One region of the Bradyrhizobium sp. USDA 4501 genome, then DNA from elsewhere that is predicted to be linked to it. Evidence: riboswitches for the same ligand, from Rfam matches in the RefSeq annotation. Region 1 holds a riboswitch; the other holds the start of a gene.

Region 1 (10,920 bases):
GAAGGAGTGGTTCGACGGCCTGCGCAGCGGCAAAGGGCCGTGCTGTTCGGATGCCGACGGCACAGCGGTCAGCGATGTCGACTGGGAATCCAAGGACGGGCACTATCGTGTGCGCCTCGACGGGGCGTGGATCGATGTCCCCGACGAGGCCGTGGTCACCGAGCCCAACCGGGTCGGTCGCGCCATGGTCTGGCCGATTCCCAGCTACATGGGCGTGACGATCCGCTGCTTCATGCCTGGCAGCATGACTTAGCGCCGCACGCGTGGCTCAGACGTATTTTTGGTCGCGCTCGAGCAGTTCGATCGAGATGCCCTGCGGGCCGCGGATGAAGCAGATCCGCACGCCCGGACGGATCGTGGTTGGCTCCTTGGAGAATTCGACGCCCTTGGCCTTGATCTCGGCCGCGACCGCGTCGATGTCCTTCACCGTGAGCCCGAAATGGTCGAGCCCCTGATAGGGCGTCACCGGCGCGGCGTTGACGCCGTCGCCCTGGGTCACCTCCGCAATGAACACCTTGGCGCCGCCGAGCTGGACGTCGATGCGGCCGGGGCCGCGGATGATCTCGCCGCCGAGAATGTCGCGCAGCCAGGTCGCGGTGGCCTCGGGATCGGGACTGCGCAGGTGGACGTGGTCCCAGGTGACGACAGGCATCGCGATCTCCTTGTTGTTGTCGTGCCGCTGTTCGGTGCGCGGCACTCGCTCTCGGGCGGCGCAAATCTAGCGAGCGGTTCGCTGGGATACCATCCCTCGTTATGCCTGCCCAAGATTGTCGTCCGGGAATGAAACCATTGCGGCCGTCAGCGATTGTTTTTGCGTGGCCGCTCGACCTGCGGCCGTCCCGGAAGCCGCGCGGTGCGGCTTCCTCTCTGTGTGGGGGCGGCCCGATCAGGCTGCCAGGGTGAGGGCACGACGATGCGGATCGGCTTGGCGTCGTTTCGGAGGTTGGCCGCCGGACGTCTCGGTGAAGGGGGCTTCTACGCCAGCCTGCTGCTGCCGCTGATTGCGCTCGCCGGGATCGCCGCATGGTTCATGCTCCCCGAGCCGAGCGACGCCGGGGACCAGGACGTCTGGCCGGTGTCGTCCATGATCCGCACCGCGCAGAATGCCCCGACCGGCGAGCAACCAGCCCAAATCACAAATCAGACCAGGGATGCGCTTGCCGCACCGGCGGACGAGCCGACCACCGTCGGTGTGGCCATCGCTCCACAGGGGGCAGAGGAGGCCAAGCCGTCCGGGCCCGGCGCTGAAAGGTCGCCGCTGGATAAGCTGCGGATCGCCTCGCAATCGTGGCGGCGCGGCGGGCTAGGTTCGAAGGCGCTGGTCACCCTGACGCTGCGCAATGCCAATGATTTCGCCGTCAAGGATATCGAGATCGCCTGCGCCTTCATCCGCCGGGACGGTCGGCCGCTGACCGAGCGCAAGCGGCTGATCTCCGACACCATCGCCATGAAGAGCCGCAAGACTTACTCGCAAATGTTGGTCGGGTTCGTCAACGTGAACGCAAACAAGGCGAAATGTTCGGTCGTGACGGCGAGCCGCCTCTAATTCCCGGCATCTCGAAAAAGTGACCGCGAATTGACTTGTCGGGTGAACCGTAACGGCCGGACAGGAACTAACTAATAAACCAGCCGTTAGCGAACGACCCGGGAGCGCGGACAGCGTCCGGGTGATCATGCGCAGACGATGAAATCGCCCGCGCGATGACTGATGTCGTCGCGCCGAGATGAACCGCGCCCTGCTGCGCGGGGGGGAGCTACCAAAATGCCTGTGGCGCGTTATTTCCTGTTCGTTGGTGGAGTGCTGCTCGCGCTGCTCTTCGTCGTCAATGCCATCGTGCCGCAGGAGGCCGTGGTCGCCGGCCAGAACCAGGGATTGTCGTCGCCGGGCGTCGACAAGACCATGGTGCGCATCAAGTCGACCCAGAAATTGCCCGAGCGGGTGGTCTACGACACCAATTTGCCGACCATTGTTCCGGCGCAGGTCAACGCGGTCGCCGCGGCTATCCCGTCGGCTACGGGCGATGCGTCGGCGCAAGCCCGCGTCCGCAATACGTTCGCCCAGTTCATTCCGCCGGAGAAGGCTGATGCGCAGAAGGTCGCGGCTGAGGCAAAATCGGCTGAACAACCGGCGCAGGCCCAGCCTCAGGCGCCGAAGAAGCGCAAGGTCGCGCGCTACCATGCCCATCCCCAGCAGCCGATGCGGCTGGCACAGCCCGGCATGTATCAGCCCTACCGCGTCGCGCAGCAGCAGCGCATGGGCTTCTTCGGCGGCTTCGGCACCTGGTAAGAAAGGGCTGCCGCAGCCGGCAATCAATCCGCCGCCGCAAACACTTGCGGCGGCTTTTTCATGTCCGCGATCAGGCGGGTGGCCGGATCCGGGACGGCGTCCGAGCGGCGCTCGCTACCTTTAGCGCGGCAGGCGCGGAATCTTGTCCGCGAAGCCGTTGTAGCAGGTCAGCCGCTCGTCCTCTTCCTTCACGAAGCGGCAATCGTTGACGCCCTTGGCCGGGGCAGCCTTCGGCTTCGGCTGCGGCTTGAAAATCTCGTCGTAGCAGATCAGCCGCTCCTTGGTGGCGTCGTCGATGTCCTGACAGGCCTGAAGCTTCTGAGCGACCGATTGAGGCTTGCCGGGCGCGGCAGGCTTCTCGCCCTTCTTGGCGGCCGACTTCTTGCCGACCTGGACCAGCGGCTTGTCGCCGACCATCGGCTGCGAGGTCGCCGCCGCCGGCTTGTCTGCGTCGGCGGGGGCCGGCGTGGTGCCCTGGGCAAGCGCGGCAGCCGGGCAGAAGAGCGCCAGCGCGAGGATGATATGTCTCATGTCGAAAATGTCCGAAATGGCGTGATGACCGGAAGGATGGCGCCGGGGATCGGAAAAGCCCGGCAAGCGCCGAGACTTAACGCAAGTCTTGCCCGAATCCTACCCCCAGAGGTGACCCGCCCGGCACCGATCCACCGGCAAAAGTGAGGGCAATTCGTCGCCGTTCGACCCGCGGGAGAGCGTGAATTGCCTTTACCCGGCGGGGCGGCTATGACCACGCCATCTGCGCGACTGGCGCTTGGATGGACCACCATCGGGGAGCGCAGAGACTGAACGCCGCGCGCCTGGGCACCGCTTCGAAACGGAGGTGCCATGACGGCGAACATTCTCGATGGGCATGCACATGCCCAAATTGTCATCGACAAGATTGCTGGCGAACTCGACCGGCTGCCCCGCGCGCCGGGGCTTGCGGTCGTGCTGGTCGGTTGCGACCCGGCGAGCCAGATCTATGTGCAGAGCAAGGTCAGGATGGCCGAGCGGCTCGGCCTGCGCGGCGAGGTCGCACGCCTGCCGGATGATGCCAGCGAGTCCGATCTGCTTGCCGGAGTAGAGGCGCTCAATGCGCGCGACGATATCGACGGCATCCTGGTGCAGCTGCCGTTGCCGGCGCATATCGACGCCTTGCGCGTGATGGCGGCGGTCTATCCCGCCAAGGATGTCGACGGCCTGCACGCCCTGAACGCCGGCCGGCTGTTTCACGGCGATGACGCGCTGGTGCCGTGCACGCCGCTCGGCTGTCTCCGGCTGATCAAGTCGGTCCGATCAGACCTCACCGGCGCCCATGCCGTGGTGATCGGCAGCTCCAACATCGTCGGCAAGCCGATGGCCGCGTTGCTGCTGCAGGAGCACGCGACCGTGACGCAGACCCATATCCACACCCGCGGCATCGGCAGGATCTGCCGCGAGGCCGACATCCTGGTGAGTGCGGTGGGCAAGGCCGGCCTCGTGCGCGGCGACTGGATCAAGCCCCAGGCCATCGTCATCGACGTCGGCACCACGCGCGTCGAGAAGCCGGACGGCGGCTACGCGGTGTGCGGCGACGTCTCGTTCGACGAGGCGGTGCAGGTCGCCGGCGCCATCACGCCGGTGCCGCGCGGCGTCGGCCCGATGACGATCGCCTGCCTGATGGAGAACACGCTGAAGGCCGCAAAGGCGAGGGCGGCCCGGCTGCAATAGCGCGGGATGCCCGTGGCGATATGCGAGCGGCGGGTGTCGCTCGCGTATCGCGCGCGAAGTTCATGACGTCCGGGGTAATGGAAAGCCCGCACCATTCGTCTATCGTCGCGCGACAGATGGAGGCGCGCGATGCTGTATGCGGAAGATCTCACCGAGGGCCAGACGTTCAAGCTTGGCAGCTACACGATCGGCGAGGCCGAGATCCTGGAGTTCGCCGGCAAATATGATCCGGTGCCAATCCATGCCGATCCCGTCGCGGCTGCGGCAGGCCCGTTCGGCGGACTGATCGCAAGCGGCTTCAACACCATTGCGATCTATCAGCGGCTCGTCGTGGAGGCGATCTGGACCAAGGTGGCGGGGATCGTCGGGCGGAGCTTCGAGATCCGCCTGCCGAGCCCAGTTCGGCCCGGCGCCACGCTCACCGGCCAATCCCAGATCCAGAAGATCACCATCAGGCCGGAGCGGCGCGACGCTGTCGTGATCTTCAAGACGGAGCTGGTCAACGACGAGCAGCGCCCGGTTCTTGTCCTCGTGCTCGACGCGCTGATCCGCATGCGGCCGGCGGAGCAGGGGCCGGCATAGGCGCGGCCTGAGGGGCATCCCGAAGTCATCCGCCTCGGACGGCCGTCAGCGCCTCTACGTGTTCCCCGCACGCGACCTTGTCGTCGCGCAATGTTGCGGCAATTATGACAAGCCGGCGGCAGAACGGCAGCGCATCAATGACGTCATCATCGACGAGGTCGTGCTGCCCGGTATTTGCTTCGTCGATGCGCCGAACGCATTCGACCCAGACGGATGTGCCGCCGTGAAACGCAGCAAGCAGACGAACGGAGAGATCGAAGCCAGGCGGCGCAAGGCCGAGGAATGGCTCCGCATGCAGACCCGACGCGCCGCTGAACGGCAACGGCTTCGCGACTACAAGATTGCGCTGGCGCGCGACGAGGTTGCCGTCGATACGACGCGGCTTGCGCCCTCGAACAGCTATTCGACCCCCGACTTCGTGCTGCGCGGAACCTATCGACCCGAGCCTTTCGTCTGCAAGGACTGCGGTGTTGCCGAGGTCTGGACGCCGTTGCAGCAGAAATGGTGGTACGAGACCGCCAAGGGCGACGTGTTCACCAAGGCGGTGCGCTGCCGGGCCTGCCGCACCAGGGAGCGCGCGCGCAAATCCGCCGCACGCCGCGTGCATCTGGAAGGACTCGCAAGGAAGAAGCCTCCCGTCTCGTAGCGATGGGCGTGACTTCAGGGTCGCACTTCACATCTGATGCGCGGGGAACCGCTGCGCAGGCGGTCAATGCGTCGCGCGTGCGGAACGTTTCGTTGCCTGATTGGTTCGAGACCTTGAAGCCCCCGATGTGGGGTGCGGGCGGGGAGGAACCAGCCAAGGAAACTTGTCAAGGAAACCATCGCGGCCGGAACCAACGAGAAGGAGCAGCGGATGAAACTCAATTCCACGCAAGTCAAGCAGACCATGACGCAACTGAATGCCCAGGTGCTTCCGGACGATCACCCGGCCGTGGCGCAACTGAACAGCGTGTTCGGTGAGCACACATTCTTCGTCGACACCAGCGGGCTCAAGGTGCTTGAACCGGCCCAGACCACCGACATGCCGGGGCAGACCGGCGAAGTCGTCAGTCTCGCCGAGTGGAGTGATCCGGAGCTGACCTCGCTTCGGCCGCACGAGCCCGAGCCGACCGGCGTGCTCATCGCGCTTGAACCCAGCAAGCACTGAAGCGTTCCAGCGCGAAGTGAATACCGGTTCGCGCAACCAAAACGCCATCAAGCAAGGGGATTGAGAGCATGATCCGATTCAATCGGATCATGCTCTTTGTGCTGCATCGTGCGACACCGCGATCGGCCGTCCTGATGGCGACAGCCCCGACGTCGCATCAAGAGGTGCCGAAAGTCACATGGCAAATCAGCGCCGCCTGCGTATGCATCGGTTTGAGATGGGTATCCAGGCGGTGAGGGGCAGATGGGGATCGTGCGGCGCTGGAGCCCTGACGAGGACGAGAAGCTCAGAGAACTCGCCAGGGCCGGCAAGAACGCTCTCGAGATCAGTAACGAACTGACCCGCAGCGCTTCGGCCGTGCGCCGGCGCGCCGAGGTCCTGTCGGTCCTGATCATGGCAAAGGCGTTTCGCGCGCGCCCCTCGCATGTCGCCACCCATCTCGAGCGGGTCGCGATCGACGCGATCCGCAACCGCCGTCCGTTTCCCGCGGGCGTCGGCCCGAGCACCATTGCCGGAATGATCGAGAAGGGCTGGATCGTCCCGGAGATGGGGCGCAGATACAACGTGACCGATGCCGGCGTGGAGGCGGTGCGGCGGAAGATTCCGAGCGGCTGAAGGGAATGCCGGCTGCACGCCGGGCGCGCCATGCCGAAGCGGCTCGCTCTTCCGGTGGGGGAAGGCGGACTATTCGCGAGCGAACGCAAGATTTCGCGCCCGAGACGGATGTCCCATCCGTTCAATCATCGGGTCGCGACGACCTGCGGCCTCTCTGTGTCCTCTTCAGCCCACCGATCTGATTGCGCCGATGCTCAACGCCCAGCCAGCCCAAACCGACCGATACCAAGCCGACCGATACCAGCGTTTCGCCGATCTCGCTGTCACCGTCGGTGACGCGATCAATGCGATCGCCGGGTTGAATCCGGCTCAGCGTACAGACGTGGACTTCCTCGAACGCGAATTTATCCCTGCAATGGGGCTCAATGACGAACTGCTTCATGAGCAGCCGCCGGAGCTGGCGCCGAACTTCGGCAAGGGCCTCCACCTCTGGCAATATCCGAACCAGCTTGCGCCATATCTCGCCTGGCTTGCGCGCAATGCGTCCGGCATCTCCTCATACATGGAGATCGGCTGCCGCTGGGGCGGCATGTTCATCCTGGTTACGGAGTGGCTCAGGAACAGCGGCGCCGACCTCAAGACCGTGATTGCACTCGATCCGATCGCGCCGACGCCCTTTATCTCGACTTATTTCGATCTGCTGCAGCAGCAGGCCGCTATCGAGCCGATCTACATGCAGGATTTTTCGACCTCGCCGCTGGTCGGTGCGCATGTCGACCGGCTGAAGCCCGACTTCGTCTTTATCGACGGCGATCACAGCCTGCGCGGTGCGCTACAGGATCATCTGCTGGTGCGTTCCCACGCCCGCATCATCGTGCATCATGACATCCATTCCCAAGCCTGTCCGGATACCACGCTGCTCTGGAAGGCGCTGAAGCAGTTGGAAGCACCAAGCTTCGATACGTTCGAATTCACCAGCCAGTATCCGTCGGTGAATGGCTCATTCCTCGGCATCGGCGCCATGAAGCGGCGATCGGCCCAGATGTAGGACCGGTAGCCGGGCAATCGCCGCGATCACGAGCTCGCGGGCCGATCGCGGAGGTTCAGCTTGCTCTTGTCGCCGCCGGCCCAGGCCAGGGTCTTCGGGTCCATCACGCGGAACCAGAGCGGCGGGATCGCCGCCAGCCCGAACATGCCGGTGTAGCCGTTCGGCAGCCGCGGGATGTCGTCGAAATCGCGCAGCGACTGGTAGGGGCGCATCGGGTTGGCGTGGTGGTCGGAGTGACGTTGCAGGTGGAACGTCATCAGGTTCGAGACGATGTGGTTGGTATTCCATGAGTGGCGCGGCTCGACCGCCTGGTAGCGGCCGTTCGGCAGCTTCTCGCGTAGCAGCCCGTAGTGCTCGACATAATTGGCCTGGGTCAGCGCGTACCAGCCGAGGAAATGGTGCGCGACGATGAACGGCGCGACCTTCCAGCCGAACAGCGCGATCAGGACGGCCGCGACGACGAGCGTCAGCGCAAAGCCCTGCAGGATCTCGTTGTTGATCGACCAGACCGGCTCGCCGCGGCGGGTCAGCCGTTCGGCCTCGTTGCGCCAGCCGCGCTTGAACGCACCCGGCAGCTCGCGCGTTGCGAACGCATAGATCGATTCACCGAAGCGCGCGCTGGCGGGGTCTTCGGGCGTTGCGACCCAGGTGTGATGGCCGCGATTGTGCTCGACGCGGAAATGCGCGTAGCCGACCGCGCAGTTGGCGAGCATGCCGAACAGGATGTTGAGCCTGTCAGGCTTGTGGCCGAGCTCGTGCCCGATCAGGAGCGCGCCGCCATTGATGGTGCCGACGCCGAGCAGCAAGGCGACATAGGACCACCACGGCAGATCCTGGGTGCCGAAGAAGGCGATCAGCGCGACGTAGTTGATCCAGGGAAATACCACGGTGATGCGCGCGAGCCGCAGGTAATAGGGATCGGCCTCCATCGCGGCGACCACTTCCGCCGGCGGATTGTGGGTGTCTTCGCCGAACACGACGTCGAGCAACGGGATCAGGATGAAGATGAAGACGAAGGGGATCAGCGTCACCAGCGGATTGTGTGTCCGCAGGAACAGCCAGTAGGACAACAGCGGGATCAGCGGCGGAATGAACGAGAGCATCCAGAGATAGCGTTTGCCGTCCCGGTAGGTGATCGTTTCGCCAGCAGCATTGGTGCCCGTGAAGATCATCGCATTCCCTCCAGCATCTCTTGCGAGGCGGCGTTCGCCATTGTTGGGCCAAGCATGCCGCCAGGCGGGCCTGCGCCGCCAGTTCACAACAGGCCAATTTTGTGGCATTTTGCGCCAAGCTTGTTCGGCCGGACGTTCGCGAGGGGGAGGTCGCCGACGCCATGCACGGATCGGAATCCGATGCCCTTCGCACGCCGGTCTCCGCGGTCTATGCGCGGGCCCTGGTGCGGGCATTTGGCCAGACGCGAGGCGATCGCGACGAGCTGCTGAAGGGCACCGGAATTCGGCTCGAGGCGCTCGACCAGCCCGGCGCTCACATGCCGGTATCCTCGCTGGTGGTGCTGGCGGCCAACATCACCCGCCGGCATGGCGAGCTGTGGCCGTTGTCGGCCGCGGCGGTGTGGTCGACATCGCTGCAAGGCGCGCTCGATGTCGCGACCAGGACGGCGCCGACCATCGCGGATGCGTTGGCGACCGGCGCGCGCTTCGGGTCGACCCGCGCGCCCTTCGTCCGCAACCGGCTGCGCAAGACAGCGCGCGCGATCCAGATCGAAATCTCTCCCGCCGTCGCGATGGACGAAGCGCTGTGGCACGCCGTGGCGCTGGCGGTCAGCCTCAACGTGCACGCCGTGTACGAGCAGCTGCTCGAGGATGCGATCGGTGAGGCGACACTGCAATTTCCCTGGTCGCCGCCTGCGGGCGCGGAGCGGCTGCTCGAGCATTATTCCTGCGCGGTGAAGTTCAACGCCGCCGCCTTCATCTTCGAGGTGCCGAAAGCGCTCGGCGCACGGCCGTCGCCGTTTGCCGATCCGCAATTGCACGCCAAGGCCATTGAAGCGCTCGAGGCGATCGAAAATCCGCAGCCCGACACCGCGGCGCTGGCGGGGATCGTCGAGCGCCTGATCGCGGCGCGCCTGCCGCAGCGCCTCGCCGAGGAGGAGGCCGCGCGCCTCGTCGGCACTTCGCGGCGAACGCTGGTGCGGCGGCTCGCCGAGACCGGCTGCGCCTTCCGCCCGCTGCTCGACGGCGTGCTACGCGAGCGCGCGAGGATCATGCTCGCGGCAGGCACCCAATCGCGCGACCAAATGGCGGCCGCGCTCGGCTATACCGACGCGACGAGCTTCAGCCGGGCGTGCCGGCGGTGGTTCGGAGAGAAGGGCGGGCGGGATTAGGGCGCGGTCGATGGCTCGCGCAAGCCCACAGACCCTGGTGGACGATACGCAGACTTAAGCGATGCCGATCCCGTCAATGCGTATGCAGGGCGTCGTAGGCGTGCGCAAAAAACACAGCGGCGCTGAGGAGCAGCAGCGCGACAATGGTCGCTTCCATCATGACACTTCCCCATTATTGTTTGGGAGAAGTGGTACCGGTCAAATGTTTCCGCCCGGTTTCGTCCGCTGATGAAAATGGTTTCGTGGCAGGATCGCTGCAACAATCGGCTGCCGGATCGAGCTCGCGCGGTGCTCGGATCGCTCGGCATCGATACTGTGACGCCGACCTAAAAGCTACGCCGCCGGGCCCGAAATGGTTTGTCCCGGCGGCGCCCTGTCATTCCCAGCGCTAGGGCCCTGAAATTCCCAGTGTCATTTCCTTAGCAGATCCGCGGAGAGACGGCTGTTGCCGAACTCACACAAGCTTCTAAGAGAGGAGCCGACGCCAGGGCCTACACGTCAGCTCCTCCGAAACGTGACCGTGCTGCGTCCCCAACGGTCCCGTCCCTCTGAGAAGCCTGCGCCGATCTAGTTGCCGATTTGCTAACCGTCCCTCTCGTCGGCAGGGCGGCCGATACCATCACTCCAATTCTGATATCGTTTTTCGGCGAGCCTGGCCGGGAGGTAATCCCTATTCGTGCTATTGGCGGCAGGAACGAGCGGTGGTTTTGGAAGTAGTGTCTTCCGGCTCCCGGCTCTCATACCCCCAACCCGGCTGGGAGCCACAGGGGCGGCCTCGGCGCGCTGCGTCGGGGTCGTTCTCATCTTGCAGCATCGCTTCAGAAGAGACGCAACGCGAAAACGCTCACTCAGAACGAAATGAGCGCGGCTTAAATTATTGATCTATCGGCAAAATCGCTGGCGCGCTCGGAGAGATTCGAACTCCCGACCCTCGGAATCGAAATCCGATGCTCTATCCAGCTGAGCTACGAGCGCGTAGCGGGTCGATTATCAGACTTGGGCGGGGAGGGCCAGCAGGCAGGCACGGAGCGCGGCACCCAGCGGTGCCGGCACGTCCCGCCGTCTCCCTTATAGCCGTCAGAAGCAGGGATGCCGGCGGTGGTCCTGGCCGATATAGGCGGCCGCGCTCTGGTAGCACTTGTTGCGCGGGGAGCCGTCGTAATAGGCGAAGCTGCCGGCAGTCGGGCCGGGGCCGTAATTGTGCAGATAGCTGATGTGGTAGGGCAGGCCCCAATGGGCGTGGTGGT
Region 2 (10,920 bases), 430 kb from region 1:
GTGCCGCAGCCGCGCCGCCCGACCTTGGTCGATTCGACGATCACGAGACCGGCGCCGCCGGCGGCGAACTTGCCGGCATTCATCAGATGCCAGTCGGTCGGAAAGCCCTTCTCGGCGGAATATTGGTGCATCGGCGGCACCACGATGCGGTTCTTCAGCGTGACGCCGCGGATGGTCATTGGCGAAAACAGCAGCATGTCGGACATCGCTTCCTCATTATGCGTCGTTACCCGGCGTGCCGGGACCGATCTTGTGTTTGGCGCGGACGATATACGCGCCGCACGATGGCCGATAGAGGCGCGGTGCGACCACTCAAACGGATCGCTGTAGCCGGCCGCGGCACGTTCGCGATGCTTGTTCCCTCGCGGCGATTTTTCGCGCGCATAGGAAATGATGATCGCGATACGTGTTGTCCCCGGCAACCCAGAGGAGGGACACTCATGAGAACCCGCACAATCGCACTGCTCATCGCCGGTGCCATGGCAACCAGCCCGATACTGGCGCAACACGCGGTTGCCCAGAACCTGCAAAACGAGGCCGACAAGGGTGCCAAGACCCGCAACTCCGGTGAATCCGGCTATGTCGGCGATCAGGACAGGCCCGGCGCGGCCGCAACGCCTCCGGGGCGCCCCGACACGGCCGCCGGTTCCCCAAACGCCACGACGTCCCCGAGCGCTCAAAGTTCCGGAACCGGAATCGCCGGCGCGCCGGGCAACAAGAGCGGGCCGCCCGCCAAGCAAGGCACGGTCGGCTCGAACTCGCAGAACCTGCATGTCCAGGAACAGGATTCGTCGAACATCAAGGGACAACCAGGCAACAAGAGCGGCCCACCCGCAAAGCGCTAGGCTACGCGCCATGCTGACCAGGCGGCCGTGAACCGGGATCGAGTCGCTCAGATATTATTGGGCGGCCTTCCGGCTCGCAGAGAGGTCGGTTGGGCAATTTGCGCCGCATTCAATCGACTTCTTCTGGTCGGCAACGCGCCATACCAGCAACGCGACCAGGACAATGATGGTGACGGTGAGCTTGGCCAATGCATCGTGGTTCAATGTCGGCTCCGCAGAACAATCGGCATAACGGAAAAAATTAGCTGCAAACGGAATGTGACCCCGGCACCCTTTGGGGCCGAAGGCCGACGCTGGAGACGTCCACCAGGCCCGCATTCGATTCGGGCCGGCCGACGTCATGATGGTACGGTCCTGGCGCGGTCTGCAAGCTTCTCAGTGGCAGCATGGCACGGCCGGCCGCAGCCTGTTGGAACATTGTCATCGATGTGCGGTTCGGTGGTTGTCCTCTGATTCATTGCCCCAGAGGCACACACCACCTCCTGCGGCCCCAGCCGTCACGCTGGGGCCGTAAATCATTGGAGGTGCACCCGGACTGCCGCTCGGCGCGGGGGTGAGCGCAGCGGCTTCCGAGAACCACAATCGATTTGCGCTGGCACACCCGCAAGTGACGCTACTTGCCGACCTCGTACACGTCGGGATCGAAGCTCGAACTCGGATGGGCGAACGCGTGGCGCAGCGCCGGCGACATCGGGACGTTGTAATTGATACCTTTCGGCGGGGTCGGCGCTTCCAGCCACTTCCTGTACATGACCTCGATCTCGGGGCTCTTGTAGAGTTCCGCCGTGGCGCGGTCGGCGAGCACCTTGAACGGGGTGTCCTCCCTGCGCAGCATGATGCCGAACGGCTCTGCCTTCGAGAACGCCTCCTCGCTGATCATGTAGAGCGAAGGCTGCTTCGACCGCGCGATCGCAACCGCAAGCTGGACATCGTCGAGCGCGTAGGCCTGGGCGCGATCGGTCTCCAGCATCAAAAACGCCTCGGCCTGGTCCTTGGCCGGGAGAACGTTGATGCCGAGCTTGCGTTCGGTGTTGACCTTGATGAGCTGCGTGAGGTTCACCGAGCCCGCAACGGCGGTGACGGACTTGCCCTTGAGGTCGTCGATCGTGTTGATGCCAGCGGATTTCTTGGCGGCAAACCGTGTCGCGCTGAGAAAGTGCGTGTTGGTGAAGGTCACCTGCTTCTGGCGGTCCGCGCTGTTGGTGGTCGCCGAGCAATGCAGATCGATCGTGCCGTTGACCATCAGCGGAATGCGGTTCGACGAGGTCACCGGGAGGTAGTCGACGGCGATGTCAGATACGCCGAGCTCCTTCTTCACGGCATCGACGATCTTCAGGCAGATGTCGAGCGCAAAGCCGATCGGCCGCTGATTGTCGTCGAGATAGCTGAAGGGAACGGAAGCCTCCTGAAAGCCGAGCGTGACCTTCTTCGTCTCCTTGATCTTCTGCAGCGTGCCCGACAGCTCCTCGGCCGCCGCGGGGCTTGCGGCGAGCGTGAGGGCGAAGAAGATGGCGGGCAAACGCATCGGCGGCTCCTGTGCGGTGATCAGGCGGCGGTGATAGCGCACCCATGAGCCCGGAGCCAGATGACGGTGTGTCTAGCAGCTATCGCACTTTGCTATGGTCCGCCTGCCAGAGTTGCAGCCGCAGCCGCGAAGCATCCCTAGCGCTGCGCCCCACCTTCGAGCAGGCGATCGCCGACCAGGCGGACCGCGCCACGGGTCCAGGAATAATCGGCGCCCATCCGCAGGCCGCTGTCGCCGCGTGAGACGACCGCGCCGCTGCGGGCGTCGCGCAGCTGGAAGCCGATCGTGTATTCGGTCCGGCTGACCCGCCTGATCACGCCGATCAGCGATTGATCTGCGCCGAGCTGTTGCGCGATCGCGGCCTCGCAGCCGTCGCAGTCGCGCAGCGCACGCGCCTTGACGGGCTCGGCGGTCGCGCCGCCGGTATCGACCAGGCGGTAGCGGCCCGACTGCGCAAGCCGGTCACGCACGCCCTTGGTCACATCGGCGAGGTAGGCCGCATCGGCGTCGGCAAGGCCGGATGCCGGCGCCGCGGAGGTGTCCTCAAGCTCGAACTCGAACACCGCAAGCCCGATCGGCGCAGCCGTGGCGGTCTGTGCCGGCGGCAACACGGCCGCGAGCACGCCGAGCACCTCGCGCGACACGAACATCCGCGCATGGTCCCATGCGTCGTCATTGTCGCCGCGAAACGTGTAGAGCTTTTCGTACAGCACGCGGCTCCCTTCGACATCGACGACCGCCACCTTGGCCCACTGCACCAGCGTGCTCATCTTCTGCACGCCGCCGACCACCTTGATCCGGGCCTCGCCTGCGGACGCCGCTGCTGGCACCAGGCGATAGCGCGGCTCCGCGGCGACGTCGGCGCGCAGCGCGCGCATGAACGCGTCGAGCCGCTTCTGGTGCACGGCGGTCTGGTCGATCACCTCGCCCGAGGTGTCGACGTAGCTGAAATCATCGATGCTGACGCCAAGGTGAGATGCCGGCACCGTGCCGGTCTCGGCGCGCGGCGGACAAGGTCTGGCCAGAAGGCCGGTCAACGCGAGGGCGAGCAAGACGAGGCGCGACTGGTGCATGATTGGGCCTTTCAGCTGCTGGCGCGGGCGGGTCGGTCGCATCCTGGGCCAACTGGCCTCCGCGCCGCAGCGGAGTGCCTCCCGCCCGGTGCCGGGAAAATTTCACGACGATGGTCCGCGCCCGAAGAACGGCTATGGCAGCGCTTCTCGGCGCCTCCGTTCTGCCGTTTAATGTGCGTGACGACCCTGCCCGCGATCGCGCGCCGAAGTCCGCCTTCGATCTTGAGGATACGCCAATGTGGAATTGGTCCGGAAGCGATCTGAAACTGCGGTTGACGTTGCGCGTGGCGATCGTCTCGACGCTCTGCTTTGCCGTCATCTCCGGCTATTTCCTGATCGAGGCCGACCGCTCGGTGCGCGGGCGGATCGCGGCCGTTGCCGATGTCGCCGCCAAGACGCTGGAGCTGCAGCAGAGCAAGATCCAGTGGCTGAACAATGCGCGCTCCGAATTTCCCGATCTCGACAGCGTTGCCGCCTCGGTCATGACGCCGGGACTGTGCCTCGCCTTTCGCAGCAATAGCGGCGAGATCAGCCAGCGCTTCTGCGGCGGCGCGCAGACTGACACGGCCGCGCCGCCGCTGGCCTTCGCGGCGCTCTATCGCCGCCTGTTCGATCCCTGCCGCGAGGTGGTGCGGCAGGTGGTTTCGCGCGGCAATGCCATCGGCGAGGCCGTGGCCTGGATCGATCCGGCGGTGCCGACCGCCGAGGCCTGGCACGATGCCGGCCGGCTGATGGCGGTGTTCATGATCGCGCTGCCGCTGCTGCTCTGCGCCCTGGTCTATGCGGCGCTGGCGCGCGCGCTGCGTCCGACGCGGCAGATCCGCGACGGGCTCGAGCGGATCGCCGCAGGCGACCTCGCCGCGCGCCTGCCGCCGTTCGATCTCGCCGAACTGTCGGCGATCGGCGATGTCTTCAACCAGCTCGCCGAGCGCCTCGCCGCCGCGCTCTCCGACCGCAACGCGCTGACGCAGAAACTGATCCTGGTGCAGGACGAGGAGCGCCGGCACCTCGCGCGTGAGCTGCATGACGAGTTCGGGCAGTCGCTGGCCGCAATCCGTGCGCTCGCCGCCTCGGCGCGCCAAACCGCGGCCGCGGATTGCCCGCCTTTGCTCGCCGAATGCGACGGCATCGCGCGGACCGCGACCGACATGATGGAGACGTTGCGCGGCGCCCTCTTCCGGCTCCGCCCGCCCGATGTCGACGAACTCGGACTTGCGGCCAGCCTCGAGGGCCTGGTCGCCGGCTGGAACGGCCGCAGCCGCGGACAGCCACGGTTCGAGATCACCATATCGGGATCGTTCGAGCGCCTTGTCGCCTCCGTCAGCGCCAATCTCTACCGCATCGTGCAGGAGGCGCTCACCAACGCCGCCAAGCATGCCGGCGCCACGCGCGTCATGCTGCGGCTTGAGATGCGCGAGGCGCCGCCTGGCGGCGGCGACAGCGCGATCGTGCTCGCGATCGACGATGACGGCCAGCCCGGCGATCCGCAAGGCGATCCCCAGCTCAGGTCCGGCCTCGGCCTGCTCGGCATGCGCGAGCGGGTCGCCGCGCTGGGCGGGCGGCTCAGCTTCGAGACCGGACAGCCCAGCGGCTCCTCGCTCCGCGTCATCGTTCCCGTCGCGGCCAGCCGAGAGGCCGCACCGGTGGAGCGCGCGGCATGAGCCACGCGGCGCGCACCATCATGCTGGTCGACGACCACGCCGTCGTCCGGGAGGGCTACCGGGCGATGCTGCAGAAGCAGCCGGGCCTCTGCGTCGTCGCCGAAGCCTCCGACGGTGTCGAGGCCTACCGCCTCTACAAGGAGACCGGGCCCGACCTCGTCATCATGGACCTGTCGATGCCCGGCATCGGCGGCATCGAGGCCATTCGCCGCCTCCGGCAGTGGGACAGGCGCGCAAAAATCCTGGTGTTCACCATGCACCAGAACGCGGCCTTTGCCGTGCAGGCGATCCGCGCCGGCGCGAGCGGCTATGTCACCAAGACCAGCCCGCCGGAGACGCTGGTGCACGCCGTGATGGATGCGCTGTCGGGCAAGATCGCGATCAGCCCGGATATCGACCACGAGCTCGCGCTCAGCCACCTTGCCGGCGAGACCAAGGCGGCCGACCTCCTGACCGCGCGGGAATTCGAGGTGCTGCGGATGCTGCTCGCGGAAAACACCACCGAGGAGATCGCCGAGGCACTGCACCTCAGCCCCAAGACGGTCGCGAACCTGCATTCCCTGATCAAGGACAAGCTCGGCGTCGGCACCGATATCGAGTTGGTCCGCCTCGCGCTGCGGCAAGGCATCCTCACGCAGATCGATCTCGGCGAACGCTGAGCCCGCGGTGGCACCAGCCAGGCCGCGTACTGGCAAATCGAGCCGCATCTGCCTCCGGGCAAACCGAACATCGAGCCGGCATCGTCGAATGGCCGAGTCTCGAGAAAATCGCGTAACAGACCTCCAGGACAGCCTCGATGCTGGCTCGTCTGGGACATAGTTCAGAACCTGGACTACCTTGGTGGCCCTCGTGATGCTAAAGTTCTCGTCATGAAAGGCTATGGATCATTTTGCCCCGTAGCCAAAGCTGCGGAAATTCTCACGGAGCGGTGGACCCCGCTCCTGCTCCGCGAACTGTTGCTGGGGTCCCACCACTTCAACCAGCTTCGCCGCGGCATCCCGCAGATGTCGCCGACCCTCCTCTCCAAGCGCCTGCAAACGCTAGAAGAAGCCGGGCTAATCTCACGCAGATCAGGCGATAACGGGCATTGGGAGTACCATCCAACCCAGGCAGCCAGGGAAGCCAGGCCAATTATCGATGCAATGGGCTATTGGGGCCACAAATGGGCTCGCAGCCAGCTCACACCCAACGAACTTCACGCGGGCCGGCTCATGTGGAATATGCGCCGTTCGTTCGATCTAAGGCACATTCCATGCGACTTCGTTCTGTACATCGAGATTGCGGACGCTCGGCCAAAGCGCTGGTGGTTTGTTGTGAAGAAGGAGGAAGCCGATCTTTGCTGGGATGACCCCGGCTTCAAGGTCGATATCAGCCTCTATGCGAGTCTGCTGACGCTCGTGCAGATTTTCGTAGAAGAGATGCCGCTGCTACGGGCGTGTGAGCTCGGCAAAATCGAGATCGACGGTCCCAGGCATCTTGTGAACAGCATGCGGACTTGGTTCCCACGCAGCAAATATGCCGATGAGGCGCCGGCGGCCGCAGATCGAGTCTCAGCCAGTTGAGGATATCCAGTCCACTTTCTGGACTAGTAGCTCGTCACAGTGATTTTGACTCTTTGGGTATGCCTGGATAGGCGCGCCCCAGTTTGGTGCGAGCTTTGTCCGTTGTGAACATCCAGTTGATACGGGCGCGAGTTTTGTTTCGCTGCCGCTCCCATGCTGCGATCTCGTTTCTAAGGCGTTTTGGATCGTCGATCCGGCGGCCGAGACACTGCCCTTGGAGCACGCCGATCTCGATCTCGACCATATTGAGCCAACTGGCGTGTTTCGGGGTGTAGTGGAACTCGAGGCGGCGCAGGATGCGGCGGGCCTCGGCGGGGGCAAAGGCCTGGTAGAGGGCGCCGGGGGCATGGATCGACAGATTGTCCTGCACGACACGGATGCAGGCGGCCTTGGGGTAATGGACATCGACGAGTTCGCGCATGCAGTGAGCATAATCCACGGCGGTGCGCCGTTCGGTGACTTTGACGTTACGCCAGGCCCGATGCGGATCGAGGGCGACAAAGAGATTGACGGTGCCGTTGCGGCGGTACTCGTAATCGTAACGCTCGCGCTTTCCCGGCTCGGGTGGGATCGGCTGGCGCACTTCGCCGATGAGCTGGACGGGGGTTTCGTCGAAGCAGACCAGCGGCCGCTCGGGATCAGGCGCTTCAGCGTAGAGATCGAGCACATCTTCCATGCGGGCGACGTATTCGCCATCGACATGGGGAATGCACCACATGTCCCTGCGCCACGGCTTGAGGTCATTATCGGCCAGCCGGCGGCGCACGGTCTCGCCCGACAGGCTGTCATGATCGGTGAGCTTGACCATCACGTCGGCCAGCAGCGCCAGCGTCCAGCGCCTCCGGCCAGCGGGCGGCTTGGCGCATGCGGTCGCCACCAGCAGGGCTTCCTCCTTGCCGGTCAGCTTGCGCTCCGCACCGGGACGCGGCTCCTCACTCAAGGCCCGATCGAGATTGCCTTCCACCAAGCGGCGTTTGGTCCGATAGACGGTGGAGGCGCTTACTCTGACGGTCCGGACAATCTCCTCGTCGCGGCTGCCGATGTCGGCCGCCAGCAAAATCTGGGCCCGCTTGAGTTTGCGAGCGGCATGCTTGCCGCCGCTCAGCATCGCCGTCAGTTCCTCTCGCTCGGCTTGGCTCAATTCAACCCGGTACCGTACATTCATCGTTCGCCTCCCTGTCGGAGGCTCCGGACGAATCGATCCATGAGTCAAAAATCAGGCGCACGCTTTACCGAGAAGCAGGGCCATTATCTGGCTTTCATCTATACCTACTCGCACATGTTCGGACGGCCCCCCGCCGAAGCCGACATGCAGCGTCACTTCGGTGTTAGCCCGCCCTCAGTCCATCAGATGATCGTCACGCTCGAACGTAACGGCCTCATTCGCCGTCGAGCCGATATCCCCAGAAGCATCGAAATCCTCGTGCCGCCAGAGAACTTGCCGATCCTAAGCTGGCTCGGTATCAAACCGTCAAAATCACTGTGACGAGCCACTAGTGGTTCTGCTTGCCTCGGCTATAGCGTTTGCGAATGCGCTCCCGCGCTAAGCATCTCAGCTAAAGGAGGCAAAGATGAGCCGCCCTTCTCTTCTTTCATGCACCCTGTTGTTGATCTTTACTTGTACTTGCGTCAGTCCCGCAGGGGCAGCCCCACCTGCCGACGAACTTTCCTCGGCGGCTGCCAAATGGGATGCCGCCATCAACAACGCAGACTTCGATGCCCTGTTACCGTTGTATGCCGCTGACGCCAGATTGATGCCGCCTGGTGCGCAGCCAGTCACCGGCCCTTTGGCAATCCGTAATTTCTTTGCCGGGCGGGGAAGAAGCGTCAGAGATCACAAGGTTGAGCTGCTCGATGTGTTGCCCATGGGAAAATACGCCTACACCACCTCGCATTTCACGGCCACGCTAGTAATAAATGAGAAGGCGGCGCCAATTTCTGGCAGCACCGTGAGACTGCTTGAACGCCAACCCGACGGGCAGTGGAAGATAAAGTCTCATATCTTCGTCAAGGAATAGATTCGCGGGTGCCACAGCCACACGGTCAGCCACCCCGCAAGCCTGACGGCCCGCAAGTGACGGATGGTCATGCACCTTATTGGCCCTCAGCCGAAGACGGCATTGATCATCGGGACATCGGTTCATTGGGTAAGCCGGACGTCCCTCGGTTTGGTCGCCATTGCCGTGGCTGTCGCCAGATGTTCGATCTCGCCCAACGCTGGGCCCGCGGCGGCGCCAGCAACCAACCCTTGCGAGCCCGCCGGGGATTGGATAGCCTTCTGCTCGCGATGAGCCTCGCAGGCTCATTCGTCCCTCGCGCGACTGGCGAGCTTACGTGGAATTGACCACGGTGAAGCGCGAAGGGTTTCAACGCCGTTCGCCTGGGCAACCCGTTCAGCTGATGATCCAGCGTCTTAGGGAGCCCGCACCATGCCGTCATTCCGCAATGAACTCCATCTCAACGATTCGGAAGTTGCCCTTGCGCTCGAGGGCGAAGAGCGCCGCCAGCAAGACGGCGTCGAGCTGATTCCGTCGGAGAACTACACCTATCCCGAGGTGCTCGAGCTGCTCGGATCGGTGTTCACCAACAAGTATTCCGAGGGCTATCCGGGACGTCGCTATTACGGCGGCCAGGAATTCACCGACCAGATGGAGAACCTTGCCCGCCAGCGCGCTTGCGCGCTGTTCCGCGCCGAACATGCCAACGTTCAGCCTCTGTCCGGGTCGCCAATGAACCAGGCCGTGTATCTCGGCCTGCTGCAGCCCGGCGATACGATCTTGGCGATGGACCTTTCACACGGCGGCCATCTCACTCATGGCGCGCCGGTGTCGCACATGGGGCGGCTCTTCAACTTCGCCCGCTACAAGACGCAGCCGTCAAACGGCGGCGCCATCGATTTCGATGAGCTCCGCGCCATGGCCCGGCACGTCCGCCCGAAGCTGGTGCTGTGCGGCTACAGCTCTTATCCGCGCGATCTGGATTATGCGTCCTTCAAGAGCATCGCCGATGAAGTGGGTGCACTGACCATGGCCGACGTCAGCCATTACGGCGGCCTGATCGCCGGCAACGCCTTGCGCAATCCGCTCGATGCGGGTTTCGACGTGATGACGACGACATCGCACAAGACGCTTCGCGGGCCGCGTGGCGGCATCGTTCTTTGTCGCCGGGAGTTCGCCGGCAAGATAGACGCGTCGGTGTTCCCGGGATTGCAGGGAGGTCCGCACATGAACGTTGTGGCCGGAACCGCGGTCACGCTGAAGAAGGCTTCGACGTCCGATTTTCATGCCTATGCAAGGCTGGTCATGCGCAACGCGAAGGTCCTGGCCGAAGCGTTGATGGAACGCGGCATGACGTTGATCACCGGCGGAACCGACAATCACATGATGGTCGTGGATACCGTGGCCAGCGTCGGCGTGGACGGCAGCGCGGCCGAGAACATCCTCGACGCCGTTGGGATCACCGCAAACAAGCAGATCATTCCCGACGATCCGCATCCGCCGCTCAAGCCGAGCGGCATTCGCCTCGGGACGCCGGCGGCGACCACGCGCGGCATGGGCGAGCCCGAAATGCGCCTCATCGCCGAACTCATTGCGGAATCCCTCCGGTCGAAGGGAGATGCAGCGGTCGTCAAGCGACTGAGGTCGAACAGCGTCGAGATGTGCCGCGCCTTCCCCGTTCCGGGGATCGCGCCGCCCTCATAGGCAGCCGAGCCGCGTTCCTGTTCCGCATTCGTCGCGTAGCTCGGCAGGTCGTGAAGGTTCCCGGGGGAAGGACCGGAACGGAAATTGATGCTGTTCGTTGGACCGCATGATCTCGAAGACGGAGCGTCCAACGCCGTGACCCGGAAAACCTTGCAAGCACGCTCGGAACAGGCGCTCGTCGTCATCATTCTCAGCACCGGTGCGCTGATCGGTTACCTCGGCCTGGCGCTATCCAGGCTGTGAGAGCTACGCCCGGCGGGCGTCAAGCCGCCGGCAAGCATCAAGTCGCTTGGTGCGCTGAAAGCTAGTGCGTGCGTGCCACTGGCCGACGCGGCAAGCCAAGCCCCGTAGCAAAAATATAGGGTGAAAAGAGCAAGGCTCGGACAGATCATGTCGCGAGAATACGGATGTTTGAAGCACAAGCGACGACACCCGCCGTCGTCCCGGCGAAGGCCGGGAGCCATTACCCCAAATCTCAATTGTTGTGCGACGCTGGGGCCACGATCCCGTTCCTGATCAAATGCGGTGGTTGTGGGTCCCGGCCTTCGCCGGG

The links. A riboswitch is a leader RNA that binds a small molecule or an ion and turns the genes downstream of it on or off. The one in region 1 is predicted to bind ZMP and ZTP.
Region 2: it holds a riboswitch for ZMP and ZTP, as region 1 does, so the genes downstream of both, ACVWZM_RS39935 (serine hydroxymethyltransferase) here and ACVWZM_RS37770 (bifunctional 5,10-methylenetetrahydrofolate dehydrogenase/5,10-methenyltetrahydrofolate cyclohydrolase) in region 1, are expected to answer to the same signal.

The regions. Positions count from the first base shown of each region.
Region 1 covers NZ_JBSSEX010000001.1:8,137,719-8,148,638, forward strand. Annotated here, with positions in the region: gene ACVWZM_RS37745 (hypothetical protein) at 1-253, shown strand, start outside; gene ACVWZM_RS37750 (VOC family protein) at 269-652, opposite strand; gene ACVWZM_RS37755 (hypothetical protein) at 812-1,546, shown strand; gene ACVWZM_RS37760 (hypothetical protein) at 1,763-2,287, shown strand; gene ACVWZM_RS37765 (hypothetical protein) at 2,408-2,818, opposite strand; ZMP/ZTP riboswitch at 3,036-3,115, shown strand; gene ACVWZM_RS37770 (bifunctional 5,10-methylenetetrahydrofolate dehydrogenase/5,10-methenyltetrahydrofolate cyclohydrolase) at 3,131-3,994, shown strand; gene ACVWZM_RS37775 (MaoC/PaaZ C-terminal domain-containing protein) at 4,124-4,576, shown strand; gene ACVWZM_RS37780 (zinc-ribbon domain containing protein) at 4,635-5,222, shown strand; gene ACVWZM_RS37785 (hypothetical protein) at 5,433-5,726, shown strand; gene ACVWZM_RS37790 (SANT/Myb-like DNA-binding domain-containing protein) at 5,970-6,341, shown strand; gene ACVWZM_RS37795 (hypothetical protein) at 6,463-6,723, opposite strand; gene ACVWZM_RS37800 (class I SAM-dependent methyltransferase) at 6,697-7,329, shown strand; gene ACVWZM_RS37805 (alkane 1-monooxygenase) at 7,356-8,501, opposite strand; gene ACVWZM_RS37810 (helix-turn-helix domain-containing protein) at 8,663-9,673, shown strand; tRNA gene ACVWZM_RS37815 (tRNA-Arg) at 10,572-10,648, opposite strand; gene ACVWZM_RS37820 (hypothetical protein) at 10,751-10,920, opposite strand, start outside.
Region 2 covers NZ_JBSSEX010000001.1:8,564,738-8,575,657, reverse strand. Annotated here, with positions in the region: gene ACVWZM_RS39990 (NADH:flavin oxidoreductase/NADH oxidase) at 1-206, opposite strand, end outside; gene ACVWZM_RS39985 (hypothetical protein) at 441-845, shown strand; gene ACVWZM_RS39980 (hypothetical protein) at 900-1,187, opposite strand; gene ACVWZM_RS39975 (amino acid ABC transporter substrate-binding protein) at 1,459-2,370, opposite strand; gene ACVWZM_RS39970 (DUF3280 domain-containing protein) at 2,508-3,443, opposite strand; gene ACVWZM_RS39965 (histidine kinase) at 3,680-5,104, shown strand; gene ACVWZM_RS39960 (response regulator transcription factor) at 5,101-5,763, shown strand; gene ACVWZM_RS39955 (winged helix-turn-helix transcriptional regulator) at 5,974-6,666, shown strand; gene ACVWZM_RS39950 (IS630 family transposase) at 6,701-7,831, opposite strand; gene ACVWZM_RS39945 (LexA family protein) at 7,871-8,152, shown strand; gene ACVWZM_RS39940 (YybH family protein) at 8,238-8,684, shown strand; ZMP/ZTP riboswitch at 8,974-9,059, shown strand; gene ACVWZM_RS39935 (serine hydroxymethyltransferase) at 9,096-10,367, shown strand; gene ACVWZM_RS39930 (hypothetical protein) at 10,452-10,610, shown strand.